Regions from separate parts of the Pelotomaculum sp. FP genome, predicted to be linked through region 1. Evidence: a T-box and tRNA genes for the amino acid it is inferred to sense, from the RefSeq annotation. Region 1 holds a T-box; the other regions hold tRNA genes.
The links. A T-box is a leader RNA that pairs with one kind of tRNA and senses whether it is charged. The one in region 1 lies ahead of leuS (leucine--tRNA ligase), so its partner is inferred to be a tRNA-Leu.
Positions count from the first base shown of each region.

Region 2: it encodes a tRNA-Leu, which carries the amino acid that the T-box ahead of leuS (leucine--tRNA ligase) is inferred to sense. The anticodon was not compared.
Region 3: it encodes a tRNA-Leu, which carries the amino acid that the T-box ahead of leuS (leucine--tRNA ligase) is inferred to sense. The anticodon was not compared.

Region 1 covers NZ_QFGB01000011.1:17,991-28,128, forward strand. Annotated here, with positions in the region: gene leuS (leucine--tRNA ligase) at 1-2,135, opposite strand, end outside; T-box leader at 2,340-2,621, opposite strand; gene rsfS (ribosome silencing factor) at 2,698-3,054, opposite strand; gene Psfp_RS06265 (RNA-binding protein) at 3,175-3,429, opposite strand; gene nadD (nicotinate-nucleotide adenylyltransferase) at 3,536-4,162, opposite strand; gene proB (glutamate 5-kinase) at 4,251-5,375, opposite strand; gene obgE (GTPase ObgE) at 5,501-6,769, opposite strand; gene Psfp_RS06285 (Spo0B domain-containing protein) at 6,790-7,368, opposite strand; gene rpmA (50S ribosomal protein L27) at 7,507-7,773, opposite strand; gene rplU (50S ribosomal protein L21) at 7,823-8,134, opposite strand; gene Psfp_RS06300 (Rne/Rng family ribonuclease) at 8,289-9,983, opposite strand; gene Psfp_RS06305 (TIGR03936 family radical SAM-associated protein) at 10,068-10,138, opposite strand, start outside.
Region 2 covers NZ_QFGB01000001.1:155,450-165,587, forward strand. Annotated here, with positions in the region: gene Psfp_RS00670 (FAD-binding oxidoreductase) at 1-775, shown strand, start outside; gene Psfp_RS00675 ((Fe-S)-binding protein) at 768-1,979, shown strand; gene Psfp_RS00680 (hypothetical protein) at 2,461-2,991, opposite strand; gene Psfp_RS00685 (trypsin-like peptidase domain-containing protein) at 3,022-4,167, opposite strand; gene Psfp_RS00690 (ElyC/SanA/YdcF family protein) at 4,340-5,011, shown strand; gene Psfp_RS00695 (universal stress protein) at 5,191-5,601, shown strand; gene Psfp_RS00700 (hypothetical protein) at 5,751-6,125, shown strand; gene Psfp_RS00705 (ATP-binding protein) at 6,232-8,667, opposite strand; tRNA gene Psfp_RS00710 (tRNA-Leu) at 8,934-9,022, shown strand; gene Psfp_RS00715 (transposase) at 9,544-10,083, opposite strand.
Region 3 covers NZ_QFGB01000008.1:41,728-51,865, forward strand. Annotated here, with positions in the region: gene Psfp_RS04925 (patatin-like phospholipase family protein) at 1-542, opposite strand, end outside; gene Psfp_RS04930 (hypothetical protein) at 705-887, shown strand; tRNA gene Psfp_RS04935 (tRNA-Leu) at 945-1,031, opposite strand; gene Psfp_RS04940 (hypothetical protein) at 1,094-1,342, opposite strand; tRNA gene Psfp_RS04945 (tRNA-Leu) at 1,476-1,562, opposite strand; gene Psfp_RS21510 (hypothetical protein) at 1,751-1,897, shown strand; gene Psfp_RS04950 (trypsin-like peptidase domain-containing protein) at 2,057-2,851, shown strand; gene Psfp_RS04955 (YitT family protein) at 2,852-3,727, opposite strand; gene Psfp_RS04960 (sensor histidine kinase) at 3,971-5,119, shown strand; gene Psfp_RS04965 (response regulator transcription factor) at 5,160-5,813, shown strand; gene Psfp_RS04970 (Flp family type IVb pilin) at 6,011-6,175, shown strand; gene Psfp_RS04975 (Flp family type IVb pilin) at 6,226-6,411, shown strand; gene Psfp_RS04980 (A24 family peptidase) at 6,508-7,005, shown strand; gene Psfp_RS04985 (TadE family protein) at 7,011-7,412, shown strand; gene Psfp_RS04990 (TadE/TadG family type IV pilus assembly protein) at 7,427-8,383, shown strand; gene cpaB (Flp pilus assembly protein CpaB) at 8,402-9,130, shown strand; gene Psfp_RS05000 (response regulator) at 9,145-10,138, shown strand, end outside.

The DNA.
Region 1 (10,138 bases):
CGGTCAGTTTCGGGTAGTTCCTTGTACTGGTAAAGAGCGTTGACCATCTCCATTACTGCACTAACGGCGGTATTAAAATTAAATCTGGCGCTGATGTCCTCCGTCACTTTCTTGATGGTGGCGTGGGTAACTCTCCGCATCGACCGGTTTAGGCCAACGAGTCCACTGGACGGACGCTTTGGCGCGGTTTTCAGCGTAGACGCCAGTGAAGCCACCAGACGCCAGACTCTTTTGAGGAAACGGAAACAGCCCTCCACCCCCTGGTCGCTCCATTCCAGGTCGCGCTCCGGAGGCGCCGCGAAGAGAATAAACAGCCTGGCGGTATCAGCCCCGTAACGGGCCACAATATCCTCCGGGCTCACCACATTGCCCTTGGATTTGGACATCTTGGTCCCGTCTTTTAGAACCATCCCCTGCGTAAGCAGGTTGGTAAACGGCTCCTGATTGCTAATCAGTTTCAAGTCATAGAGCACTTTGGTGAAGAAACGCGAGTATAAAAGGTGCAGGATGGCGTGTTCCACCCCGCCGATATACTGGTCTACAGGCAGCCAGTAGTCCACCTTGGCTTTGTCCCAGGGCCCGTCAATGTCTCTCGGGCTGGTGTAACGGTAGTAGTACCAGGAAGAACACATAAAGGTGTCCATGGTATCGGTTTCTCTGATGGCCGCCCCGCCGCATGAGGGGCAAGCGGTGTTGACGAAATCAGGGCAGTCAGCCAGCGGCGACCTGCCGGTGGGTTTAAACTCCACGTCCATGGGCAGCAGCACCGGCAGGTCAGTCTCGGGTACCGGAACAACCCCGCAACGTTCACAATATATGATCGGAATTGGCGCGCCCCAGTAGCGCTGGCGGGAAATCAGCCAGTCCCTCAGACGATAATTGACCCGGAACTTACCATTACCCATACCTGCAAGTTCGCTGGTGATTTCTTTCATGGCGCGAGTATTGGGCAGTCCGTTAAAACGACCGGAGTTGACCAGTAAGCCTTCCCCATCATAGGCTGATTCCATGGTCGCCGCATCCAGCTCAATGCCCTCCGGCTGGATCACCACACGGACTGGGTAGCCGTACTTACGGGCAAATTCAAAGTCACGCTGGTCGTGGGCAGGCACGCCCATGACACAGCCTGTGCCGTATTCCAGCAGGACGTAGTTGGCAATCAGCACCGGAACTTTTTCCCCATTCAGGGGGTTGATACAATATGCCCCGGTCTGCAAACCAACCTTTTCTACCTCGTTCGAAGTACGGTCGATTTCGCTCAAGTTCCGCACCTTGCGGATAAACTCTTTGATCTCCGCTTCCCGCTCTGAGCCTGCAATCAGCTTTTCCACCAACGGGTGTTCCGGCGCCAGGACCATGTAAGTTACCCCAAAAATGGTATCCGGCCGTGTTGTGTAGACTGTGATGACCCCGTCGAGTCCGTCCAGCTTAAAATCTATCTCCGCGCCCTCGCTGCGACCGATCCAGTGCTCCTGCATGGTCTTGACCTTATCAGGCCAGCCCGGCAGGAGTTCCAGGTCTTGCAACAGGCGCTCCGCATAGTCGGTAATCTTAAAAAACCACTGGGCCAGTTCCTTTTTTTCCACAGGGGTATTGCAACGCTCACAACCCCCGTCCTTGACCTGTTCGTTGGCCAACACCGTGGCGCAGGCAGGGCACCAGTTGACGGCAGCTTCCTTTTTATAAGCCAGTCCGTTTTTAAAAAGCTGGAGAAAAAGCCACTGCGTCCACTTGTAGTACCCGGAATGGCAGGTTGCAACTTCCCGGTTCCAGTCGTAGCTGATTCCCATCTGCTTTAACTGGGCCCGCATGTTGTCGATATTAGCAAAAGTCCAGTCGGCCGGATGGATGCCGCCGTGTTTGATCGCCGCATTCTCAGCCGGCAGGCCGAAGGCGTCCCAACCCATCGGATGAAGAACGTGCAAGCCCTGCATCGTTTTAAACCGGGCTACCACATCGCCGATGGAGTAGTTCCTGACATGGCCCATATGTAGTTTGCCGGACGGGTACGGAAACATTTCAAGGCAGTAATACTTGGGACGATCCGAATAATCGGGGATTTCATATGTTCCCTCTTCTGCCCAGCGGGTCTGCCATTTGGCTTCAACTTCTGAAAAATTATATTTGTCGTTAATAGGACATCCCCCTAATAGCAAAAGTGCGCGCTACTGGATTAAAGCGGGCAAAAGCCCGCCTTCCCCCAAAAATTCTATCACAAAATCTGTAAATCCTCAAGTTTCTATCATAATTGATAGTGTTTTCGTAAAAAAATGCGGGCGTATTCATTCGCACACGACATCATAGAAACGCAGAATAAATAAAAAAACCCTCTTCATCCCAACAGGGACGAGAGGTTTTTCCCGCAGTACCACCCTTTTTGGCAAAGCAATCTGTAGCCAACCACCATCAGAACAACATTTCCTTTTTTGAGGAAACCGGCTCGATGACGTTAAGCCCCCGCGTCTTTACCCGCTTCACGCGATAACGGCGCGTCCGGCCCGGAGTACTGCTTCCCCCGTGCGGCTCCTGGGCGAGTTCGCCAGCCTGACCCACCGCCTTGCACCATCCGGCGGCTCTCTGAATAAGTTGCGCTGCCTACTGCTCCCTATCATTGCCTTTCTAGTTAAACTGAGACTTATTGTAAGATACCCAAAACTTCTGTCAACATATAACTAACTATAATTAGCAGCCAGCTGTTTAAATATTTACCGGAACCCCTACCACCGGCGCGTCTCCCCAAAGACGCTCAAGATTGTAGAACTGGCGAACAGCATCCTGAAAGATATGGACTACAACATCACCGAAGTCCAAAAGTACCCATTCACCTTCCCTGAAGCCCTCCCGGCGCTGGGCGGTGACCCCTTCTCTTTCCATTTTTTCCAGAATGTTCTCTGCGATGGCCTGGACCTGGGTCTTGGACCTGCCGCTGCAGATGATAAAATAATCAGCAATAACAGTGATTTTCCTGATATCAAGTACGGTCACGTCCCAAGATTTTTTTTCTTCCGCCGCCAGCACAGCAATATTCACCATTGCCTGTGGACTTAATAACAACGTCACTCCTCCTTGTTGGTGGGGGTATCTTCCAATACACCATAGTATTCTACTACGACAGGAAGTTTCCTGCTTCAATAAAAGGTTAAGAAAAAACCTCCTCTTGGGAGGTTTCTATTTCTACTGGTCGTCTCTTGCCTTGGCTTCATTGACGGTAATTACCCGCCCGCTTAGCTCAGTCCCGTTCATTGCTGCGATCATGGTCTCTGCATCTTCATCCCGGACTTCAACAAAGCCAAACCCGCGGGAGCGACCGGACTCACGATCAGTAATAACGCGACTGCTCAACACTTCACCGTGCGCAGAAAAAGCGTCAGCAAGATCTTCAGCTTTTGTCGCCCAAGGTAAATTGCCTACATATAGGGTTCGCGCCATTGACTAATCACCTCTTTCCCTTTAAGAAACTGTTTTTAATGAAGCTATTATTTGCAAAAGGGAATAACCTAATGCAATCTTAACCAGTCAAAGATTTTTCCATATTTCAATCCAGGTAAATATTATTGCTCGTTATATACGCCTCAACTGGTTCGGGAAGAAGGTACTTAATCGGCTTTCCCTTGCGTACGCGCTGCCGTATATCGGTGGAAGATATGGCCAGGGCAGGTACTTCCATGTAAAAAATATTATTTTTCAGACCCTGCGGCAAGGCTCCTATTTTCTTCCATATCTCTCCCTGTTTATAACCAGGCCGGGTGGCTGCTATAAATCGACAAATTGATAAGAGTCTTTCGACCTTTTTCCAGTTAAGTATTTCCGCAACTGCATCGGCTCCAGTTATAAAAAAAATCTGGGTGCCAGGATAAAGGCGGGATATCCCCTGAACGGTATCAATAGTGTAGGTCGGGCCTGGACGCTCTATTTCGATAGGCGACTCTTCGAAAAATGGATTCGTGGCCACGGCCAGTCTGGTCATCTCATACCGATGCCAGGCTTGAGTTCGTTTAAAATTTGGCTTATGAGGGGGCTGACCGGCCGGGATGAAAATGACCTTTTCCAGATCGTATTCATACCTGGCGCCCTCCGCGGTCACCAGATGCCCATAATGAATGGGATCAAAGGTGCCCCCCATAATGCCAAGCCGGGATATTTGTTTTGGCTCTTTACTCATAAAGCAATTGTAACGTCTGATCTGGAGAAAAGCAAGTAAAATGTAGAAACAACTTACATGTTAGACTCGTTAACCATATATATAAATATTACAGTTCCAGAGCCAGGTTGTTCCGGTGAATAACTTCATCAAAATCCTTGTGCCCCAGGATGCGTGCTATGTCCTTGGTCTGCGCCCCTTTAATCCGTTCAATATCTTCCGAGGAGTAGGAAACGATGCCCCTGGCTATCTCTGTGCCGTCCGGTCCGGCAATAACTACCGTGTTGCCTATATCAAAAGAGCCTTCCACTCTGGTTATACCGGATGGCAGCAGGCTTTTACCCTGTTTAACCAGCACCCGGGCGGCTCCCTCATCAACGAATATCTTACCGCAAATTGAGGAACTGAAAGCTATCCAACGCTTTTTGTTTTCCATTTTATTGGCGCAAGGCCAAAAAACGGTACCCACCGTCTCTCCCTCAATAACCCGGCGGATGATATTTTTTTCCTCCATATTGGTTATAACCGTGACAGTACCGGAATGCATGGCAATCCTGGCGGCCTGAATTTTGGTAGCCATCCCGCCGGTTCCCAGTTTGGAGCCTGCGCCACCGGACAAGGCCTCAATTTCAGGAGTCATTTCCGTTACGTCCCGGATCAGTTGGGCGCTTTTCTCTTTGCGCGGATCCGCAGTAAAAAGTCCATCTATGTCAGACAGCAAAACCAGTAGTTCGGCGTCGATCAGGGTGGCCACCAGGGCCGACAGGTTATCGTTATCACCCAGCTTGATCTCATCCACCGCCACTGTATCGTTCTCGTTGATGACGGGGATGACCCCGAAATGGAGCATCGCGTGCAGGGAGTTCCTGGCGTTTAAAAAGCGCTTGCGGTCGGAAAAATCCTCGCGGGTTAACAGTACTTGACCCACGGTGACCCCGTACTCAGCAAACAGCTTTTCATAAATATGCATCAGGACACCCTGACCAACTGCGGCGGCCGCCTGTTTCTCCGGGATGGTCCTGGGGCGCCCCGGCAGGCCGAGCTTGCCTGCTCCCGTTCCGATTGCCCCCGAAGTGACCAAAATTATTTCTTTGCCCATATTATAGAGGTCCGCCAACTGCCTGACCAGGCTTTCAATCTTAAAAAGGTTGGGCTTGCCGGTGGCATGAGCAACAGAACTGGTGCCCACCTTAACCACGATCCGCTTGAAAACCTGAAAATTACGTTTACCCATGCACTACACCCGTATCATTCAAAATTAACCTGGAAAAAGTATACCATACCCATATTCACGAACAAAGTTCAAAAACCTAAAGGAAGCAAGGGGGCGGACAGAAAATTGCTCGAAAAGGCACCGGCTCATTCGACATATTCAAATTCAAAATCTCCGATTTTAACCGTGTCGCCCTCTTTTATGCCGGCCTCCTTGAGGGCGTCATCGATACCCATGCGCTTGAAGATCCACTGCAGACGCTCGACCGCCTCATCGTTTTCCAGGTCGGTCATGGCCACGTGGCGTTTGATTTCCTTGCCGCCTACCAGAAAGATCCCTTCCTCGCGTGATACGCTGAAACGCGGTTCGGCACGGTGGACGACATGATCCGCCGTTTCTTCCTCAGGGGGAGTTATGTCGGGAAGGTCTTCCAGCAGCGCGGCTACTTTGTAAATTAAAGGGTCAAGCCCGCTACCGGTCGCCGCCGAGATGGGAAAGATCTCATAGTCATTGCCATAGGCTTCCTTAAGCCTTGTCAAGTTTTCCGCAGCTTCAGGCAGGTCCATTTTATTGGCGACAATAACCTGTGGCCTGGACCCGATCACAGGATTGTACAAGATTAGTTCGCGGTTTGTTACCTTAAAATCCTCCACCGGATCTCGTCCCTCGCTACCCGCGGTATCCAGCACATGGATCAAGAGCCTGGTGCGTTCCACGTGACGCAAAAACTCATGTCCCAGGCCGGCTCCTGCGTGAGCGCCTTCTATAAGGCCCGGGATGTCGGCCATAACAAAACTGCGCCCGTCATCGACCCGTATCACACCCAGGTTGGGCGTAACAGTGGTAAAGGGGTAGTTGGCTATCTTCGGTTTAGCCGCGGATACCTGCGAAATCAAAGTTGATTTACCCGCGTTGGGGAAGCCCACCAAACCAACATCCGCCAGAAGCTTGAGTTCCAGACTGAGCCAGCGTTCCTCACCCGGCTCGCCTTTTTCCGCCAGTTTGGGAGCCTTGTTGTTGGGAGTGGCGAAGTGGGCGTTGCCCCTGCCACCGCGACCGCCGCGGGCTACTACCACCTGCTGGCCATTTCTGACCAGGTCCGAGATCAATTCGCCCGTGTCATCATCCCTGATTACCGTTCCGACCGGCAACCTGACCACCAGGTCGTCAGCAGAAAGCCCGTACCTGTTTTTGCCTTCGCCGTGCTTGCCCCGTTGTGCCTTATAGTGGCGCTTGTAACGGAAGTCCACCAGAGTGCGCAGTCCTTCATCGGCCTGGAACACAATATCCCCGCCCCGGCCCCCGTCACCGCCCCACGGGCCGCCTTCCGGTACGTATTTTTCCCGCCGCATGGCGACACAGCCGTTTCCCCCGTCGCCGCCCTTGACAAAAATCCTTGCTTTATCAAAAAACATGTATATCACCCGTTCATATTTTAACCAATTTTATTAAGCCCTTGACGGGGCAATGTAAAAAAGATCTCAATGCCGTTATTGGCCACGGCCAGATTCAATCTCCCCCCATACGGGCTGAGAAGTGCCCCGGCCGGTATAAGCGCGCTCTCGAAACGGCTGAGATCAGCCAAAAGGGGTTCCGGGAAAAGCAACCGGCAAGTGTACTTCCTCTCACTTTCACCAAGGACCACTTCGATGCGCCTATCCACAATTTCAGGCGCCGACATCGTCTCAAAAGCGCTCCTGAGGCAGAGTTCCAGCACCTCCCCTACCACCGGTCCCGGGACTGCGCTCTCCGACAGGTCAGAAGTTATATTGAGCACAAGCTCTATCTGGTACATGGCGGCATCGTTGATGGCAATTATCAGGGCAGCGGTCAGCTCCGGTATGGCCACCCTGGCCGTCTTACTGTACTGGGCTATCTCTATGCAAACCTGATTCAGGTAGTCCATAACCCGGTCTACCTTATTCATCTGCAACAGCCCGGAAATAACTTGAAGATGATTTAAAAAATCATGCCTTTGCACCTGAATAGCGTCTAAGAGCTTTTCCAGATTCAAATCGTAGCCTCCTTAAATGTTTCCCAAAGCACTTTTTTGACGATTGCCAAATGGTGACATATACATTCTACGAAACATTCTTTAAACCCTTCAAAAAAATAAGCGGTCCGCTGGAGGACCGCTGTTCTTCAATGCATTTTATACAATTTCCTCGACCTTATTAATACTGACAACCTTTTTATCACGGCCTTTTCTTTCAAAACTAACCACACCGTCTACCTTTGCAAACAGGGTGTCATCCCCACCTTTGCCAACGTTTAAGCCCGGGTGTATTCTGGTGCCGCGCTGGCGGACTAAAATATTGCCGGCCAAAACAAACTGGCCGTCTGCCCGCTTCACGCCGAGCATTTTAGGCTGGGAGTCACGTCCGTTCCGGGAACTACCTACACCTTTCTTATGTGCCAATGCAATTCACCTCTCTTTTCAAATACTTTAAATTCTATCGAAAGGCCAATCAAGCTTCAATTTTTTCAACAGTCACCTGGGTGAACGCCTGGCGATGGCCCTGTTTGCGACGGTAATTCTTCTTAGCCTTATACTTGAAGACTATAATTTTCTTACCCCTGCCGTGGCGAACCACTTTTAAAACTACCCTGGCTCCATCCACCAGCGGAGAACCGATTTTCACGCTATCCCCGTCGACCAGCGCCAGAACACGGTCTATTTCAACCGTTTCATCCGGTTGGGCGGGCAGCTTCTCAATATAGAGGGTGTCACCCTCGCTCACCCGGTACTGCTTGCCGCCTGTTTCGATAATCGCGTACATTAAACTAAAAACCCCCTTATATTTCGGGACTCGCCGGGGATGGTAGGGACTCAAACCAGCAGGCCCATTTTAAACCTGTCCCGTGCGGTTACCGCATAGTAAAAACGCCTACAATTTAATATTTTAACACACCGGGAGGTTTTGTCAAGTTCAATCAGATTTTGACCGGGCGCGCCTTAGCATAGGTCCGGTAAACCTTGCTGACTTCAACAGGTATGGTCTCACCAACCAGGGTCCCGGCGCCCTCGATGTCCAGGATAAAACCGTTAACCCTGGCAATACCGTCGTTGGTATTGGAAACATGAGGTTCTTCCACCTTGACTTCCAGTACTTCACCGGGCTTAACCGGGAAGTTGTGCGCCTGGATGCCCTCGTTGTCCTGCAGCGGACGGATAGCCACCGACTCGATATGCTGGTTGGTCGAACCCCGGATATAGAGGTTTTTGCCGGTCTTGCTTTCCAGGTCGCGCAAATTGGCTCCACCGCTGCCAATCAGCCGCGCCGCAACCACGGGGTTGGCCTCCACCAGGATGGTCTGGGCCGTGGTCTGGCGGGCCATATTGTAAATTTGGTTCTTGTAGTGGATCCCCAGGGTCTCCTCGGAAAGCACCCTTCCTCTGCCATCGCAATAAGGACAGTGCTTCTGTAAAACTTCCGACAGGCTGGGACGAACCTTCTTACGGGTCATTTCCACCAGCCCCAGTTGGGTAATGCCCAAAATATTGGTTTTAGTTTTATCACGTTTAATCTCTGCTTCAAGCGCCTGCAGCACCTCCTGCTGGTGACTTTCCTCGGTCATGTCAATAAAGTCGACAATAACAATGCCACCAATGTTGCGAAGGCGCAGCTGCCTGCTGATTTCACGGGCGGCTTCCAGATTGGTCTTCACTACCGTGTCTTCAAGGTTGGTGGTACCCACATACTTCCCGGTGTTGACGTCAATGGCGGTCAGCGCCTCGGACTGGTCTATCACCAGGTACCCACCGCTTTTAAGCCAGACCTTACGCTTTAACGCCTTCTCTATTTCCTGCTCAATACCATATTCCTCAAAAATATTTTCCCGCTCGTCAAGAAAAACTTTCAGCTTCAGGCGGGGACCCGTGATGTCCAAAAGGTCCAGCACTTTTTCATACTCGTAGCGGGAGTCCAGGGTAAGGCGATCGACGTCCTCGGTAAAAATGTCTCTAAGAATCCGCTGAACCAATTCCAGGTCGCGGTGGACCAGGTTTGGTACGGGTCCGTACGCAGCCCTGCTGAGAATTTTGCGCCACAGTTTGGTCAGCAGATTAATGTCCTGGCGCAGTTCTTCCTCCTCCACCCCTTCCGCCACAGTACGGACGATTAAGCCCATACCTTCCGGCTTAACCCTGGCGGCAAGATCCTTCAGCCTATCACGCTCCCTGTCGGACTCGATCCGGCGTGAAATACCGATGTAATCCACTGTAGGCATCAGCACCAGGTAACGTCCAGGCAGGGTAATATGGATAGTCACACGTGGTCCCTTGGTACCGATTGGCTCCTTGACAATCTGTACCAGAGTTTCCTGCCCCTGCTTTAAAATATCGCATATGTTGGCGCTCCCAAGAGCCGAACCGCTCATCCCGTTGGTTTCCGGCGTGCGTGCGGGCAGGGCGTCCTCAACGTATAAAAAGGCATTTTTTTCCAATCCTATATTAACAAAGGCCGCCTGCATGCCGGGCAGCACATTCTCCACCCGGCCTTTAAAGATATTGCCTACCAGGCGCTGGTTAATCGCCCTTTCAATATATACTTCAACAGGGACTCGATCTTCCAGTACGGCGACCCTGGTTTCCTCTTCGGCAACATTAACGACAATTTCCCTAAACATAAAAATCCTTTCTCCTCTATAAATACATCAAGATACTTCTAAAACACCCGATAGGTTATATTTTTATTTATTAGGTACAGCACCTTACCACAGCGTTTTATTATCTTTGTCTACCGCGCTAAAGAGGCTGGTCCTGTACAGCACATATTTTCCCT
Region 2 (10,138 bases), on a different contig from region 1:
GGTATGGCCGCGCCCCAAGGCGCGAGGCATGGCCATGGCAGTATTCAGCGAACTGGACCAGGCCCCGGCGGCCGTTCTCGACGTGTATCAGTCCGGCATTCTCCCCTCCGGTATTGAAATCCTCGATACTTCGGCCATTCAAGCCATTAATATGTACAAACCCGAAATAAATCTCCCCAGCGCCGAGGCCATCCTTATTTTCGAAGTGGACGGCAACCCGGCGGGGGTAGCCTGGGAAGGACAGCAGATTGCTGAAATAGTTGGCAGGCGCGCTGTTTCTGTGGAATGGGCCACCGACCCGGCCAGGATGGCCGACCTCTGGCGGGGCCGCAGCGTTGTGGCCGTCGCCGCGGCCAGACTGCGTCCGGACGGCAGCAGGATCTTCGCCGGCGAGGACATCAGCGTCCCCTTAAGCCGGGTAACCGAAGCTTTGCGCCGGATCAAGGAATTGAGCCGGAAACACCACGTGGCAGTGGTAAACTACGGCCATATCGGCGACGGCAACATCCATACAGCCCCCGTAATCAACCTGGACAGCAGCGCTGAGGTGCAGCGGGCCAATGCCCTGGTGGATGATATCCACCGTTTGGCCATTGCCATGGGAGGCTCCACTACCGGTGAGCACGGGGTTGGCGCCGTAAGAAACCTGTATGCGGTGGACGAGCATGGTGAAGCGGCGCTTGTCATGAAACAACTGAAGGAAACATTGGACCCCCTTAACATTATGAACCCCGGCAAAATTTTGCCCCCGGAAGGGGGCAAGGACCGTGCCTGAGGACCTGGAAGGGTTAAAAGAACAATACCTGCGCTGCGTGCGTTGCGGGCAGTGCCGCTCGGTCTGCCCTGTTTTCGAGGTGGTAAAGAACGAGACTGCCACCCCGCGCGGCAAGGTTTTTCTGGCACACCTTTTGGCAACCGGTGAAATAGAAGCGAACGCACAAGTACAAGCCCAACTCTCCCGGTGCCTCCTCTGCCGTTCCTGTTCAAGGGAATGTCCTTCCGCCATTCCAGTCCACCAAATCGTTACCGCTGCCCGTGCCGAGCTCGCCGTGAAAGCGCCTTCCCTGGTGAAAAGGCTGGTATTCAGGAAAATCTGGACCAGGCCGCGCCGCCTGGCTCTTGCAGCGGGGGTAACCCGAAATATCCAGGCCCTGGGCCTGGACAGGCTGGGCCTTTACTTACGCCTGCTCCCGCCTGGTTTTGCCCTGCCGGGGCGCCTGCCCCGCCGGCCCGCGCACACCATCATCCCGGCTATAACACCGGCCACCGGAGAAACCAGGCTGCGGGTGGGCTATTTTCTGGGCTGCTCCACCAACTTCCTGCTCCCCGGCGCAGCGGCAAATACAGTGGCAGTCCTCTCCAGCCTCGGCTGTGAAGTGGTTATTCCTCCGGAATTAAAATGCTGCGGCCTGCCCCAACTGGCAAGCGGCGAAGCAGCTGCCGCCTCCGCCCTCGCTTCAGCCAATAGCGAAGTTTTTCGGCGTCTTAATGTGCAGGCCGTGGTCAGCGACTGCGCTTCCTGCACCGCAACCCTCAAGGAGAGTCCGGAATTCGACGGGCTCAAGGTGACGGAACTGTCGGAGCTGCTGCTTGAATTAATTCAAAAGTACAGCCCGGGGCTAAAACAAATTCAAAAACCGGTAACCTATCACGACCCCTGCCACCTGGCCAAAGCGCAGGGGATTACGGCCGCGCCGCGAGAACTGCTGCGCCTTACCTGCATGGATTTCAGGGAAATGGACGGCGCCGCGGACTGCTGCGGCAGCGGGGGCGCCTTTGCCCTGTACCACTACCGGACCAGTATGTCCATCCTGAATAAGAAAATTGCCAACATAAAAAAAAGCGGCGCGGAAATCGTCGCGACCTCCTGTCCCACCTGCATTATGCAACTGCGCCACGGACTGGCCGCCCACGGCTGTAAAATCGATGTGGTCCATACGGTCGAGCTGCTGGGAAAGACATTGGGACGTGGGACGTGAGACGTGGGTATATTTTTCAGTCGCCGGTCGTCAGATGTCCGACGTCGGAATATGTTGTTGTACACTGCATTCCCATTAGCTTCATGGCGGGGGGACGGTTCGTGACAGTGGGAATACAAGCCCACCATCAAATATATTCTTTTTTATGAATTAGCATTCGTAACGGACTGTTTTGTTGACCAGCAGTCCGTTGCATATTTGCAAACATGTTGTAACTGAACTGCACGTCGTAACATATTATAGCAAATATAGGAACAGGGCACATTTACATAATTTAAACTTTTTAACAAGGGGGCCTCGTTAATGGATTCTTCGTTAGCTCAGCGCAGGCAAACATTTTTTGCCAATTTCTTAGCTTTTTTTTCTTTTATCCTATCAGTAATTAAGTTTTTCTTCCGTTTACTCAACCGGTTGGTTGGTTAAAAGATTCAAGCCGGAACGACCCGGCTTTTTTGTTGGAATAATATTTTGGAAAGGGCCGTCAGAACATTTTTTTCCAGGGTTCCCCTTGTTCCCGGTCAAGCCGCCGCGATTCCCACTCCACATCATCCCTGATCAACGGTTCCTGCAAAAGTTCCTCCCAGGCCAACCGGGCCCGGACCAGAAAACGTCGTTCAAGAAGACCCAGGTCGCCTGCCTTAACCAGCGGGCAAAGCAGGGAGGCCGCCTGGTCAAGCCTCATCTCAAGATTTCCGTCAGGAGTCAGGTAAGGTACGACGGGAAAAGTCCGGCAGGCAAAAGGCCTTTTATCTCTGGGACATGCGCCGTTACAACTGACAAAGCTAACGCTGCCGGTCCAACTCGGGCAAAACTCGTATTCCTCCGTAGAGTGCTCCTGCCAGCATAACCATTCCTCGTTTTTGTTGAACATTACCTCCTCACCCGGCAGCAAGTACATCCCCACCCCCTGCTCCCACTCCGAACAGCAGGCCGCGCCACAGATTTTGCCGCAATCCGCCGCGAGGGGCGTTACATCCTCCAAAAGCCTGTAAATTCTTTTCCAGTTAATCATCCATGAACTCCCAAAGCTATTACACATATTTTAATTGATATTCCTGGGTTTCTCTGCGATGGTTATGCTCACGCTACGAAGCTGCTTTTTGCGAACCACGAGGGCATTGACACTGGCGTTGACCTGACAGGCTTTAATCGCAGCGACCAGATCGTCTGCGTTGCCGATCTTGTTCGCGTTGAATTCCATAATCACGTCACCCTGTCTCAAACCTGCTTTATCCGCCGGGCTGCCGCTGATAACTCCTACCACCAGCGCTCCTTCAGCCTTATCCAGCCCCAGGGAACGGATGGCGTCCTCGTCCACGGAACGGACCTGCACACCTATCCAGGGCCGTACGGCAATAACGTTATTTTTGAGGTCCTCCAGCACCCGCACAACGGTACTGGTAGGAATAGCAAAACCGATCCCCTGGGCCTCGGCGTTGATGGCCGTATTAATCCCCACCACTTCACCCCGCAGGTTTAAGAGAGGCCCTCCACTGTTGCCGGGATTGATGGAGGCGTCGGTCTGGAGCAGGTTTTCGTACTGGCGGTCGTTCACCGCAATCGGTCGTCCCTTGGCGCTGATTACACCGGTCGTGACCGTGTGATCCAGGCCGTAAGGATTGCCAATGGCAATGACCCAGTTGCCGACCCTGATCTGGTCTGAGTTGCCCATGGGCAGGAAAGGCAAGTCTTTACCCGCATCCAGTTTTAGAAGGGCGAGGTCCAAATCGTAGTCCGCGCCCACCACCCTGGCCGGCAGATCCTGATCAAAACCGGTCACAGTGACGGTAATCTCATCAGCTCCGTCAACAACATGCTCATTGGTTAAAACATAGCCGTCAGCCGATATAATAAACCCCGAGCCAAGGCCCTCTTGCTCCCGTTGCCTTTGGGGAAGCCCGAAAAATTGGCGAAAAAACGGGTCATCCACAAAGGGATTGGCGGAACCTCCGGTATTTATCCGGGTCGATATCTTCACCACAGCAGGGCTGGTTTGAGACACTACATCAGCGATGGCGTCAGGCCCCACCCCCGGCAACTGTTCAGCAGTAGCAAGACCGCCTCCCTCATCCCCCTGTTTTGCGGGATATAAATCCTTGACAAGCTGGCAACCTCCGGCGAACATCACTCCAGCGATTAAAGCTGCCACCGCAACAATAACAAGAGTACGTCTCCAGTTTGTATACAAACCCTTTCCCCCCTGCGTAGTATTCCTTAATTATCATAGCACAAGTTTTTTTTTGAACAATAAAGAAATTCTCAAAATAAGACCACCCCAGGCAATATTGTTTTGTACCAATGTCACAAAAAAGCGCTGAGCCGGGTTATATACTACAGCTAAAAAAAGGTGGGATTATGCTATGACTTTTTGGTCAAAAAAGGTAGTCCTGTTGTTGTTGCTTATCGCTGCAGGATTAACTGCCGGACTGCTTGCTGTCGACCGCTATGTCCAGAAAAGGGGAGCGGCATATATGGTCGCTCAGGGCAGTTGCCCCAACCTGCAGGCGGCTGTCGTTTTGGGCGCTTACGCTTCGCCGGACGGCTGGCTCTGCCCTATGCTCGCGGACAGGGTAACAACCGCGGTGGAGCTATATAAGGACAAGCGTGTGCAAAAAATCATCATGTCCGGCGACCACGGCCGTACAGACTACGACGAGGTTAACCAGATGCGCAGGTACGCGGAAAAATTGGGCGTACCGCCTGAGGATATCTTCATGGACCACGCCGGCTTCTCCACCTTTGACAGCTTGTACCGGGCCAGGCAGGTATTTTTGGTGGATTCCGCGGTGGTGGTAACCCAGTCCTACCATCTGCCGAGGGCAGTATACGCCGCCAGGGCTCTAGGTATTGAGGCGGGCGGCGTGTCCGCGGACAGGCAATTGTACGCCGGCGCCTGGTTCTACAGCCTGCGAGAAATACCGGCCCGCCTTAAAATTTTTGCCCAAATCCACCTGCTCCATGCCAAACCACGCTTTCTGGGAGAAGTAATTCCCGTCAGCGGGGACGGACGGCAAACAATGGATGGGCTTTAAGCAATGCGGCCTGACCGCTTTTAGCATTTTGGATGTAGTCTTTTTGGGGGGAAGAAAAATAATACGCAACAACGGCTGCACTAAAGTTGAACATGTTTTTGGATCCGGTCCGGCCCTAACTTGCAGGATTTTGGAAGAGTATAAGGAAGTAATATTTAATCAAAGAAAGGGGTGCAGGTATGTATAAAAAAATACTTATCCCCGTGGACGGATCCGAAAAAGCGTCTTTGGCTGCCCGTCAGGCAGCCGAACTGGCTTCCATACTTGGCTCCGAGGTTACGCTTTTTCACGTGGTGCCGATCCTGCCGGTGGATCGTTTTCGCAGTATAGTGATTGAGGAGTCAAGGCTCCAGGGTAAAGAACTGCTGGAGCAAGCAAGAAAGGAATTAGACGAATTCAATATCACAATTGACACTGACATGGTTCCCGGCCATCCGGCAGATGCAATTTGCCTGAAAGCAAGAGTTGACAAATATGACCTGATTATCATGGGCAGCAGAGGTCTCAGCGGCGTTAAAGGTTATCTGATGGGGAGCGTTAGCAGCGCCGTTACCCGTTATGCCCCTTGCTCTGTTCTTATAGTACGTTGATAAAAAAACGCAGCCGCAATAAAATGTCTGCGGGGCGCGCCCCGTCTCAAGCTCCCCTCCATATTATGATATATAGTGTTCCTATGTTAATAGATATATAATAGAACGACCAACGGAATCAGTCCCCGCGAGAAAGGAGGTCTTAAACGGTGATCAGTGTTGAGCTGGCTAAAGAACTGGCAAAGTATTTACCCTGGGAGCCGAAGGTTGGCGACCTTACCATAGTCTACGGTGATGGGGGAGAAGAGATCATTGAACCGATTATACCCAAGCATGAAAAGGAGAACAAAATCGTCCTGTCCCTGCGCAACGTTGGCCACCTGATCTGGCTTCCCAGGCTTACCATGCTGCTCTACGAGCTAAAAAAAAGAGCCGGTAAAGGCTTTTCTCTCTCTTACGACAAGGATACCGACAAGTGGCGCTATCAAGACGATTGTTTCGAAAGCTGCCACGACAACCCGGAAGATGCGGCAGCCACAGCCCTGCTCAGGCTGCTGCAGAAAGAAGAACTCAAAAAAGCATGAATTCTCACCCACATTTGAGCAACATTTTAGCGGCCGAAATGTTTTCGGCGCAGTTACTTGAAAAACTTTTCGGCTTGACGCTGTAAAGAGCCCCGAGGGGCTCTTTTTATTTCACCTGACCCGCCGTTTTTTTGCGCCGGGTATTAGCCCCCGCCTTGCGCAGACCTTCGTTGTATGCGTGGATTTTTTGGTCGACCAGGCGGAACACGGTGCCGTCCGGGTAGTTGCCGTCTTCCCCCGGCTGACCCGCCGGCACGCCGCTTAGAAGCTCAATCCCCTCTTCGATGTTTCTGACTGCGTAAATATGAAACAGGTCATTTTTTACAGCCTCTACCACATCCTCTTTGAGCATCAGGTTGCTCAGGTTTTGCACCGGGATAACCACGCCCTGGTCGCCGGACAGGCCCTTGGCCCGGCACAGGTCAAAAAAGCCTTCAATCTTTTCAGTAGCGCCGCCGATCGGTTGAATTTCACCGAATTGGTTGACCGAACCGGTTACAGCCAGACCCTGCTTCAAAGGAAGGCCCGCCAGACTGGACAAAATAGCATATAGTTCCGCGCTGGAAGCGCTGTCCCCCTCCACCCCGTCGTACAGCTGCTCAAAGGTAATTTGGGCCGTAACCCCCAGCGGCTTGCCCTGGGCAAACTTGCCGCCCAGGTAACCTCCAAGGGTTAGCACTCCCTTGTTGTGGATGTTACCGCTCAAGTTCGTTTCCCGCTCAATATTTATCACACCGCCGCGCCCCATATAGGTCCTGGCCGTAATGCGGATTGGCCGCCCAAAAGTGTAATCACCAGAGCTGCTTATAGAAAGGCCGTTGACCTGACCCACTACAGCGCCGTCGGTATTAATCATTATAGTTTCCTGCAGTACCATCTCCTGCAGCTTTTCTTCGATCCTGTTGGAGCGATAAATCTTTTCCTTGATAGCCTTGTTGACGTGTGAGCTTTCCACATACCTGGAATTTTCCACCTTTGCCCAGGCCGCGGCCTCACTGACTACTTCAACCACCTCATTAAAGCGAGTGGAGAGCTTGTCCTGGGCTCCGGCCAGACGCGAGCAGTGTTCAATCAGCCTGGCCAACCCGTCCCTGCTGAAGTGTTTCAGGTTTTCCCGCCGGCAGACCGAACTAACAAAAGAAGCATAATGGCGAAGATTTTCCGGACTACGGAGCATTTCCGTATCGAAGTCAACCTTTACCTTGAACAGCTTTTGAAAATCTTCGTCCAAGCTGTAAAGCAGGTGATACAATACCGGATTGCCGATCATGATTACTTTAACGTTCAGGGGAATAGGCTCCGGCCTGAGGGTAGCCGTAGGTACCAGACGGTACTGCTCTCCAATGTTTTCGACCATGGCCTGGCGGTATTTCAGCGCTTTTTTTAGCGTATCCCAAATGAAGGGGTCAGCCAAAACGTCTTTTGCCTGCAAGATCAGGTACCCGCCATTGGCACGGTGAATGGCGCCCGGCTTGACCATCATAAAGTCCGTATTCATGGACAGTACCTGGCTCCGGTATTCAATTTTCCCGAAAAGGTTGTAATAGCTGGAACTGGGCTCAATAACGACCGGAGCTCCCCCGTTCAGCCCGTTATTCACAAACAGGTTTACTTTGTAACGGTTAAAAGGGTCCACTTCCTCCTGGGAGATCTGTAATAGCTGCTGGGCAGGATGAGATTCGGAGCTTTTGAACAAATCCAGTTTACCAGTTAAGTCTTTCAGGACTATTTCAAGGTAATTGAGGACAGCAGGGAATTCTTTGTACTTTTCCTGTAGTTTGCCGAGCAGTGGCCCGGCTGCAAATAGAGCGATCTGCTTCTCCAGTTCGTCAATTTGTTCCTTTGCCTGTTTTTCCAGCATCCGGCCGGTATGGAAGGCGCCTTCCAGCTTTTTCCTCAGTTTACGGCCTTTCTCTTCCATGTCCCACCTCTGCTGGGGAGGCAGTTTCTCATAATCCTCCTGGGACAGCGGCTCTCCGTCCTTGAGGGGTATAAACACCACCCCTTTGGATGTTTGCTTGACGTTAAAGCCGGCTTCTCCGGCCTCCTCTTCAAGCTGTTGAAAATAGCCGGCCATTTTCTGGCTCACCGATTGTACGATGGCGTCCTTTTGTTGTTCATAGTCCCCGCCTTCAAAGGCCTTTGGTAAGGCTACGCGCAGGTCGGACACAAACTCTTCCATGCTCTTTTGGAAACCACGGCCCTCGCCCGCCGGCAGGGCAACAGCCAGGGGACGGTCCGGCTCGGCGAAGTTGTAAATATAACACCAGTCACTGGGCTGGGACCGTTTTGACGCCGTCTGAGCAACAACCGCTTGAACGTAAGTGCTCTTGCCGGTGCCGGGCCGGCCCACCACAAAAATATTGTAACAGGGGGCATCCATGGCCAAGCCGAACTGCATCGCGCGCACAGCCCGCTCCTGTCCGATAAAACCGTCAAGAGGCGGCACATCCTCAGTAGTCATGCAGAAATCAAGTTCCTCCGGCTTACAGGTCCTTCTCAGCCTTTCAACTGGAACCCTGTGCAATTCCAAGTTTTTCATAACGGAGCCCCCCTCAGCATCAGACTTTTTTCTATCGGCTAATGATATATAAATACTACGTTATTTGAAGACCACCTTCTTTACCGCCTTTTTAACTTTTTTTATTGGCTTAGATACCCTGGTTCTCAAAAATAATAAGCCCGCCATAAGGCGGACCCGCTTCAAAAGGATGACACTACCACGAAACGGTGACAAAGGAGATTTGCTGTCATTGACATAGGCAGCGTCAAATGCTAAAATATCAATGCGCTATGTAAGAGCCATATGCCCGAGTGGCGGAACTGGCAGACGCACAGGACTTAAAATCCTGCGGGGATCAAACCCCGTACCGGTTCGATTCCGGTCTCGGGCACCAGCGCATTACCACACAGCAAGACATAATAACCGTGTTTGATTTTTATGGGCTAAAAAATCCCGCTCACCTGCTGGTGATCGGGATTCTGCTTTTTGGCGCCAAGTGCATCAAGGACCATCCTTCGTCATAATATGCCATAATGTTATAAGGTATATAATGGCAAAATTGGGATCTGTATTATCACAATTTTACATGTAAGGAGTCTCTAAGGGGGTGGTTAGAGGGGGGTGGCTAAAAGTGGAAAAAATAAAAACATCAAGCCACCCCCTAAAACGGGTGGTTGAACCACCTCTATTGGTAGCAAGAAAATTTAGTTAAAATGCTAGCGTAAAACAAAAAAAGATAACTCGCCTACCCATACCAACCTAGCCACCCCACTTCCATACAATAATTCCCCTCCCTGCAGGATTCCGCCGAAATATATCGAAACACTGAAGAAGAAAAATATACCAAAAACGACCGCCCTCTCTCGGGTGGTCGTTGTGGGGTAGGCGGCATTCGACATAATACGACATTAAAACTTACAAAACAAGTGTTTGACTCGGCTGATAAATATGATAGGATGGTGTTGAGGCTTGCCGTATCGATTTAGAGATCCAATCCGGTTTTGCTTGTTCCAAAAGTTGCAGAAGAGCATCGGTGCTTTTTTGCACAGCTTCCTTACGGCGTCGGTACCCAATTGATCGCTTGTCGATAGATGAGTCGATTTTGCAAAGTTGCTTTTCTTCCTCAGCAGCAAGAAGGGTAAAGGATAAAGGAACAAAAGAGTTACCATCCGACCATCCGAGAGTAAGCATACGAAATCCTTTGAAATACCTATTCTCTACATGGTCCTTGAATCTGGACAGAAGTTCCACAGATTTACTACGATTGCGTCTATACGCTGAATCATCGATAATTAGAACGTTTAGCCATTGATCGCTCGCAAGGGGTGACAGGTGATTATGAACCACATTTTGAGCTATTAGAAACAGGAACTTCTTCCAGTGATAATGGCAGTTGTTGAGGAAGCGATATACGCAGTCCTTGGCAAATGGTATTTCATCATGATGTAACTGCAAGGTCCGATATAAATTTTTACCTGTAAAGACCAGTAAAAAGATAAAACGGAATACT
Region 3 (10,138 bases), on a different contig from region 1:
GGTTCAAAAAAGAAGGGAAGTGAGGAACTCATCCTTACTGCCTTGCATACTTCCATGCTGTCAGGATCAATACCGTAGTCTATGAAATCGTAGGGCAGCCTTAACAGCTTGCGCCTGGTGACATCTGTGGCGGTAACAACAAGTTTGTAGTGGCGGATAGGATCGCTGTCATACTCTTTCTGGACAAGGTCTTTAAATGTGACAATCCCTTTTGCGGCCAATAATCCCCGGATCAGGCTTTCCAGGTGATTTCCCACGTAAAGACCGTGCTTGAACCACAGGTTAAGCGCATGACCGATAATGGGTATTCGTCCCACCCAGTCAACATCCTTTAAGTATCTGAAATCAAGTTTCCAGATCTGCTCTTTAATTTCAAGCGCCGAATACCCCGCCGCAACCAGGGCTGCGATGATTGCGCCGGCAGAAGAGCCAGCCACGTTTACCCACTGGTAACCCCGCCTCTCGGCTTCAAAAAGAGCGCCTAGCATACCGAAGGCTTTAACGCCGCCACCTTCAAAAATTGCATCAGCCTTTTTCTTCAAAATTATCACCCCCTCCGAAAAATATTATTGAGCCGTGTTGAAAAAGGTGACAATTATATTTAACTTACTTTAATCGGGCTAATGCTTGTGTTTTATTGTTGACAGAACACGTGTTCTGATGTAGTATGATAACAAACATATGTACGACAAGGGGGCGTCTTGATGGATAGAGTTATGAGAATTAAAGAAGAGTATGCGTGTTATACGGACTTCGTGTTGATCGACCGGTTATTGGATTGGTTGGAGAGGGAGGACGGGGAGCTGGAGATATTGGCGGGTTTCTGGCTTTGCCTGGCTGCTGTGACCTACTTTGCCGCACATCTGGTCCGGGCTTTCATGAGGTGATAGTTGCCGCAACAATAAAATAAAAAGCCCCCCGAACCCGGAAGCCTTGATTTTAATTGGTGCGGCAGAAAGGACTTGAACCTTCACATCCTTACGGACACAAGAACCTGAATCTTGCGCGTCTGCCAATTCCGCCACTGCCGCATGTAGAGCTGTGAATTTTTGAAGTAAGTATTTCTGAATATTTACTTGGGGAGGTTTATAATTTATTTAAAAGTTTCTTGAATTTCTTCAATCCAGACTTTGCCTTCCAACCCGTCAGTTGATTTGTTAATTTTTTCCAACACAATCTTATATCCATCGACTTCACAAATTTCTGTGCACTCAAAATTATCTTTAACCCAGGAAAATTCCTTGTTAATCTCTTCACTTTTTTTTTGAAATAAATCATCGGTATCTTTAGCTACTTTAAATTCACCTTTTTGAGCATATTCGCAAAGCCAATAGAGTTTCATCGTTCACTCTCCTTTTTTAAGGTAATTGTACCATAATTTTGATTGGGCGTAAATTTTAAATATCGGCAATATTAGAGGGTGACAACAAAAAGGCTAGAACCCTGTGTAAGTGTTCTAACCCTGAAAAAAATATTGGTGCGGCAGAAAGGACTTGAACCTTCACACCCTTACGGGCACAAGAACCTGAATCTTGCGCGTCTGCCAATTCCGCCACTGCCGCATACAATTAAATTTATTCCGGCGAAAACCGCATAGATACTATAGCATAATTATTAATGACCTGTCAACAGCCATGAAGTCTGTAAATTAAGGGATTTGACTTTAACCTGTGTCATTAATTCACTTTAAAACGGCGCATTTCATTTGCCGTTCAGGGGCAACCTTTAACTTAAAGAAAGGGAGGCGCTTATGGGCAAAAGGGTGAAAGGTGTTTTAAAGGGATGTAAAGTCCCGTCGACTGCAACAATGGGCTATAAGGAAACATGGGATATGGGCAAGGCGGCCAACTCCAAGAAAAGGTGGAAGTTGACCCCCCCTGACAGGCCCAGCGTATAAAAATTTAGCATATCAAAACGGGGTTTGGCTATCCGGTCGAGCCCTGTTTGATTTTATGCTATTAATATTTGTTAACATATCGACAGCAACTGGACTATTTGACGTTTTCCGGATATGATAACCTTGGCCTCCCAAATTTGCTCCCGGAGCGTGTGTACCATGGACAGGGAAGAAGATTACTATGGGCTTGAAGATGGCTATGCAGAGGAAAATACTGACGGTGAAGAAAATACTGCCGGCCGGCCGGCTCTTTTTAGGTTTGCTGCACTAATAACGCTTTTGGCTTTTATCGGTCTTGTTGCTGCCACATCCCTCCAGTCATTCGGGAACGCTCCGTTAGCTGAGCTAATTACCGAATCGCTTCACCTGAAAAAAGATATAGATAATGAAATGATGCAGGCTGTGGTGCAGGTCCAGGTGGTGGCACGTAAAAATGGTTCCTCTATCACAGTGGAGCAGAAGCGCGGTACTGGGTTTAATATCAACCCGCAGGGGGTAATTGTCACCAATCACCACGTGGTTGAGGACGCGCTAAACGTGGTGGTGGAATTCCCTGACGGCAGAGTTTTCAAAGCCGTTAACTGGTCCGGCAGGTCGGAATATGACCTGGCGGTAATAAACCTCGACGGCGCCGAGTTGCCGGTGGTTGCCCTGGATGCACGGTGCGCGCCCCAGCCAGGTGACAGGATCAGGGTAGTTGGCAACCCGCTTTCACTCAACAATATTGTTGTTGAAGGCACGGTGCAAGAGTACCTGATTGTTAGGGGCAAAGCAGAGCAGGTATTCACCATTGACGCCCCTATTTATGCGGGAAACAGCGGAAGCCCGGTCTACAACCGGAACGGTCAAGTGGTCGGGGTGGTCTTTGGCACTATGCATCGTACCGAGAACGGTAAGGAGAAGGTTATAGGCCTGGCTATTCCAATTATTGAGGTGTTGAGCTTAACCGGTTAGTTACCAGGTGAAACCTCTACCTTTTACCTCTACCGTTTCGGTGATATAGATGAAAGCCTTTTTATCAATTGAATGCACGATTTCTTTGACCCTGGGGATTTCATAATGACTGACGACACAGCTAATCACTAGCTTTGGTTGTCCTGAATATGCTCCCTGACCCTCCAGGTAGGTTACCCCCCGGCGCATTTCATGCATGATGCGGTCAGCAATTTCAGAGCTTTTATCTGAGATGATCATGACTGACTTGTTGTGGTTAAACCCTTCTATAACCGTGTCGATAACTTTCCCCCCAACCCACATGCTGATGGCGGTATACATGGCAATCTTCAGGTCGAAAAAATACAGTGAGGGGAGCAACACCGCGATGTTGCAATAGAAGGAAGTAGCCCCAACGGAAATGTTCTTCTTTTTTTTCGCGATCATAGATATGATATCGGTTCCTCCGGTGGAGGCTCCATATTTTAATACGATGCCGCTGCCCAGACCTGTGACAATGCCGGAGAAAAGGGAGGCCAGGAACAGGTCAAGCCCGTATACAGGTATGTATGGTCTGGATAGAGGCAGGACGAGAATGAGCACGATTGTTCCTGCGGCGCTGTAAATGATAAACTTGTGGTCAAGTTCCTTCAGACCCCAGATAAAAATAGGTAGATTTATGAGAAAAATACCAAGGTAGACAGGAAAGCCGGTAAGATAATTGATCATCAGGGACAGGCCCGACACTCCCCCCGACAGCAGCCCGTAGGGGATAATAAAGGCGTTGATCGAAATTGCAATTAAGGCGGCGCCGGTGGCAATGCCCGCCAGCCTTATTGAGACTTTTTTCCCGGCTCTGCTGAGCCTGGCCAGTTTTACCCTTGTTTTTCTCTTCATGGGTGAAATTATAGCACCATCCTCTAACTCAATCAATTAATTATAAAATATTATGGCCATCTCCTTTAACCCCGATCGGGCAGCCACGAGCCCTTTTTAAGGTCCTACATAACTTGGGCCTTTTGTACTATTTACTTGCACTATTAAAAAATATATAAATAAGGTTGCAAAATCTTTCGTATAAAGGAATGATTAATCCAGAGTTTATCGAATATCTATCGAAAAGGTAAAGAGGTCCGACTAATGTTAGACATTAATGCACTCGACCGGATTCTCAATCAAATATTTAAGGATACGCTGGATGCGCTTGATCGCAGGAAAATTCAGGTATACAATGTCTTGGAAAACTCACGCCTGGAGTTTGCCAGGCTGACAGAAGAGTTAACCAGGGTTAAAAAGGAACTTTTGGAAGTTCGGGCGCAGGTGGATGATTTATCCTATAAAGGGAAAAAAGCCACTCTGCGTTTGATGGAAATTAAGAAAAATTTTAACAAGTATACCGACGAGGTTATTAAAAACGTTTATGACCATACTTATAACCTCCAATTGGAAATATTCAAGCTGGGTGAGAAAGAAAAGGCTTTAGAGCAGCAATGCGCTCAAATTGAAAAGAGCTTGCAACAGTTTCGGGAGACTGTAGCGCGGGCTGAAAAAATAATCGCTCAGGTCGGTGTTGTTTACAGTTTTCTGGGTAGTGGGCTGAATGACCTCAGTTCGAAAATTGGCGAGTACCGGCAAGCGCAGCACCTTGCCCTGAGCATCATCAAAGCCCAGGAAGAAGAACGTAAGCGGCTGGCGCGGGAAATTCACGACAGCCCGGCTCAATCCATGGCCAATATTGTAATGAGGGCGGAGTATTGCCTGAAACTTCTGGACCTGGACCCGGCTAAAGTCAGGGAAGAGCTGGTCGCTTTACAGGAACTGGTCCGCATGAGCCTCATGGACGTCAGAAAAATCATTTTTGACTTAAGGCCCATGGTCTTGGACGACCTGGGGTTGGTTCCCGCTATAAAAAGATACCTCAGCGACTGCAGGCTGCAGAACGAACACCCAATAGAATTTCTTTTCTTTGGGCAGCCGAGACGACTGGACACTTCTGTCGAGGTAGCTTTGTTCAGAATTGTGCAGGAAGCGGTAACCAACATTAGAAAGCATGCCCAGGCTAACAATGCTCTGGTTAAGGTAGAAGTGCTTGAGAACAAGATAAATATACATATCAAGGATGACGGTCTCGGCTTTGAGCAGGATAAGGTGATGGTAGAGCGGTCCGCTGAGGGATACGGTCTGGTTGGCATAAGGGAGAGAGTGCAGCTTTTAAAAGGAGAGATGAGTATCACCTCTTCTCCCGGTAATGGTACGGCATTATGTGTTTCGGTCCCTACAGACTATTAATGCTTGTCATAACTTCGTTATTTGGGGGGAAACCGGTTCTATGGAGAAAGTAAAGGTGTTGATCGTCGACGATCATGCTCTGGTTAGAGAAGGGTTAACCAAAATTTTATCGACCGAAGAGGTCATCAAAGTTGTGGGTGAGGCCGAAAATGGCGCTCAGGCCGTTGAACAGGCTTTCCGAATGCAGCCGGACGTGATTCTGATGGATATCAATATGCCGGTTACCAACGGAATTGAAGCTACCCGGGCGATTAAAAATGAGAAACCTGAGATCGGTATAATTGCCTTGACTATCCATGACCAGGAGGAATACCTTTTTGAATTGATCAAGGCGGGAGTGTCCGGCTATATTTTAAAAGATATCAGCCCCAGCGTTTTAATCCAAACCATTCTGGGGGTGGCCAGAGGAGAGTCATTTATCACTCCGTCCATGACGGCCAAAATGTTTAATGAATATGCCCGGCTGTCATCTCAAAACCAACTTGGGACCTCGTCAGAGAGACTGACCAGGCGTGAATTCGACGTGTTGAGACTGGTTGCGCACGGGGAAAACAACCGTGCCATTGCCAAGAAATTATTTATCAGCGAGAAAACAGTAAAGAACCACTTGACCAACATATTTCAAAAACTGGGGGTAGAGGACCGGACCCAGGCAGCCATCCATGCAGTCAAAAACAGACTGGTCAAAATCTGATTCCAATCAAAACCACATTGCCAGGAATCCAGCCCGTGAAAAAACGCGGGTTTTTTTGTGTTGGTGAAATTATAGGACCTATATCCCATAAAAAGCCGGTTAATGTCGTTAATAAAATGAGACTGGAGAATCATGTCATAAAGACAAGCAGGTAGTAAAATTATTTCAACAAGCCAGCAGGGAAAGGGTGGATATAAATGAAGAGCCTGGTCAGAAAATTTTCTAAGGAAGAGGCCGGCCAGGGGTTGGCGGAATACGCATTTATCTTGATGCTGGTGGCGATGGTGGCCATAGCGGCTCTAAAAACGATGTCTAGTGGAATCATCAATGCTTTTAGCGACACTACTGAGAATTTCAATTAGTTGGGCATAAGAGCTATAAAAAAAACCAAAAAAGAAAGGTGGTGTAAATAATGACCAATATCTTAAAAACACTGATTGTTGAGGAAAAAGGTCAGGGGATGGCGGAATATGGTTTGATACTTGCACTTATTGCGGTTGTTGTTATTGGCGCCCTGCAGCTTATGGGTACTACCATTAGCGACAAATTTGGAGAAGTCAATGGCGGTCTAACCGGCACTGAAACCAGCACTGACTAATCAGAAGTTACAAAAATGCTTATTGAAATTACAGTAAATGGCCCTACTTGAGCTTCCTTGAGTAGGGCCGCACTCTAAAAACCAAGGACAACAAACATGTTGAGTGATGTTATTTTGTTTAGTGTATTGGCAATCTGCCTTTATACAGATGTTTCCTATAGAAAGATTTATAATTTTGTTCTTCTGCCCGCCTTCATTGCAGCCGTCATATACCATCTCCTGACCGGCGGGTTGGGCCAGAGCTGGTGGGCGGTACAGGGTTTTATACTGGGAATTGCCCTGCTGGTTATACCTTTCACGATGGGCGGCATAGGTGCGGGAGACGTTAAGCTTCTTGGTATTATCGGAGTTTTAAAGGGACCTGATTTTGTGGTTGTGGCTTTTCTCGCAAGCGCCATTGTGGGTGGGATTATGTCGGCAGTTTATTTGATAAAGCAGAAAAAAATACGGACTACCCTGGAGAAAATAGGATATAACGCATATTTACTGGCTATGGGAGCACCACGAATAAGGGGGAAGGTTTCTATCGACGACAGTCAGACAGCGGTTACCATCCCTTATGGAGCGGCTATTGCCGCATACTTCACGAGGTGATCTTGATGCATTTTATTAGGAAGCTGATTAAAAACAAACAAGGGCAGGCACTGGTGGAGCTGGCGCTGGTACTTCCCATTTTACTCATGTTGGTCATGGGCACAGTTGAATTTGGAAGGATATTTCATTCCTATCTGCTCATAACAAACGCTACCAGGGAGGGCGCCCGTGCCGGTATAGTGGGTTTGGACGATACTGCCATTAAGACAAAGGTCAAGGAGGTTTCTGTTTCACTGGGCCTAACGGACTCTCAAATTTCAATTGAGCCTGGCCAAAGCTCCAGGGTAAGGGGTGTTCCACTGACGGTCCGGGTCAATTATTCCATAGGCCTGATAACGCCAATCGTGGACGCAGTCGTTCCCAACCCATTCCCTCTAACAGCCTCAACAACGATGAGGATAGAGTGAAGACGGAGGTGAATATGAAAAGTTTAATAAAATTTTTCAGGCATTTTACCAGTGACCAACGGGGAATGGCCCTGATTTTGGTAGCTGCCGGCATGGCGGCTTTTACCGGCTTCATGGCTCTGGTAACTGATATCGGACTGCTTGCGCTTAACAAGCAAAGACTGGTCAACGCTGTGGATGCTGCTGTCTTGGCCGGAGTCCATGAACTGCCGGTCAACCCGGAACAGGCCAGGGTGGTAGCTGTAAACTATGCTTTGCAAAATGGCGTCAGTCCGGTGGATACATTGGTGGGGACCTACCTGGGCCGCTCTAACACAAAACTAACAGTAGCCGCCACAAGACAGGTGGATTTTATCTTTGCTCGGCTCCTGGGTTTCAATTCAGGCGCCGTAAGCGCCTCGGCAACAGCCGGCCTTTCAGGTGTCAGCGCCTTGAACGGGGCGGCTCCACTGGCAATATCCGAAAGACCTTTTGAATTCGGTGTCTCCTATACTTTGAAGGTAGGAGCGAACAGTGATGACCCACCGCTGGGCCCGGGGACTTTCGGAGCTCTTTCCCTGGGGGGAAGCGGAGCGTCAAATTACGAAGATAATCTGAAGTATGGTTATAAAGGTACACTCCACGTGGGCGATGTGGTTAACACGGAAACGGGAAATATGTCTAACCCAACCATGCGTGCTGTTGACTACCGGCTGGGACTCTGCACTCATTACCCGGCCTGCACTCCTACCCATTTTGACCCGGGGTGTCCTAGGATACTTCTTATACCTGTCTATAGAGAAAACTATGAAGCTAACGGGCAGATAAAGAATATTACCATATCAGGATTTGCTGCTTTTCTGGTAGACCACGTGGCCGGGCAGGGAACAGAGAGCAATATTTATGGCTCTTTTATCAGGTTGGTGGCTGATGGAGAGACCTCTTCCGGGCAAGCTGACTACGGTTTGCTGGGCGCCAAACTAATTGAATAAACAAGGCGGTAGATAACAGTGAAAAACAAGATCATTTTAATCCTGGCCGTCGCCGTCGGTCTGGCCGCAGCCGGCGGCATCTATACATTTTTGGATGGACTTAAAAAGACTTACGTGGTAAACGGAGATTTTGTAAAAGTAGTAACTGCCCGCCAGCGTATTCCAGCGAGGACACAGGTTACGGCTCAGATGCTTGAATTGACAGAAATCCCCGCCAGGTATATTAACGAGCGGGCAGCGGTTGACACCAATGAGGTCATCGGTAAAATCGTGAAGTCGGACATCTTGTCCGGGGAGCAGGTCTTAAGGGATAAACTGGCCAAGGACAAGGAATACTCCGACGGACTTTCCTTTGTGATCCAACCCGGCAAACGGGCCGTTACTGTGGCGGTGAACCAGGTCTCCGGTATTGCAGGACTAATTAAACAGGGCGACCGGGTGGATGTATTTGGGACCTTCGACGTGCAGGGGCAGAATCAGGAAAAAGCCAGTTTCACCAGCCTCTTGATCCAGAACGTGGATGTACTCAGTGTCGACCAGTCAGCCATCCAGGACGCAGCCGGCGGTCAGGACGCAAAAAAGGCTAGCGCGAGCGAGCATACTATAACCCTGCAGGTGACGCCGGAACAGGCCCAACCCCTGATCCTTTGTTCGGAAAAAGGCACGATCAGGTTAAGCCTTCGCCAGGCTACCGACCAGAATATCATTACACTGCCGTCAATCAGGACGAACCAACTGGTGCACTAAAGGAGGTCAATCGCGTGAGCCAGACCAGCGTACTCGTTGTTGACGATATCGCCAATGTCCGTGAAGATATCAAGCGGTTGCTTTACTTTGAGGAGGACATCACGGTTGTCGGAGAAGCGGGCGACGGGGAAGAAGCCCTCAGAATGGCTGAAAATCTCAAACCTGACGTAGTTCTGATGGATATTAACATGCCGGGCATGGACGGGATCATGGCTTCTGAGAAAATATCCAACCAGATACCCGAGACTGCTATTGTCATTATTTCCATTCAGGGGGAACCGGAGTACCTGAGAAAGGCCATGGCTGCGGGAGCCAGAGACTACCTGGTTAAACCTTTCAGCTGTAACGAACTGGCTGAGACCATACGTCGCGCCAACAACAGCTATAAAATCAGACCCAGGCGTTCTTTATCGCCGCCCGTTGCAACAGCGCCGCCGGAAGCGGAACCACCGGATAAGAGGATAATTGCTGTTTTCTCGAGTAAAGGTGGTGTAGGAAAGAGCACGGTTTCCTGCAATATGGCGGTTAGCCTGGCCCAGGAGACCCAAAAGAGGGTGGCGCTGGTGGATTTAGATCTTCAGGGCGGTGATGACGCAGTGATGTTGAACCTTTCCCCCAAGGGTACTATTGCTGAAATGGTGCAGGAAGAGGAGCAGTTGGAATACTCCCTGCTTAACAGTTATTTGGCGCCGCATATGTCCGGAGTCAAGGTGCTCCCGGCTCCCTTCCGGCCGGAGCAGGCTGAATTGATTACAGCTGCCCACGTGGCTGAGATCCTCACCCTGTTAAAGGCCAATCACGATTACATCGTTATTGATACGTCACCGCTCTTTAACGATTTGAATTTAAACGCCCTGGAAATGGCCGATGACATACTATTAATCTTCACCCGTGACCTTCCGGCCATTAAGCACGTTAAAACTGACCTCGAGGTTCTGGAAACGCTGAACCAGTCACACAAAGTCAAGCTGGTTCTGAACAAGTCCACCCAGGACTATGGAATCAAGA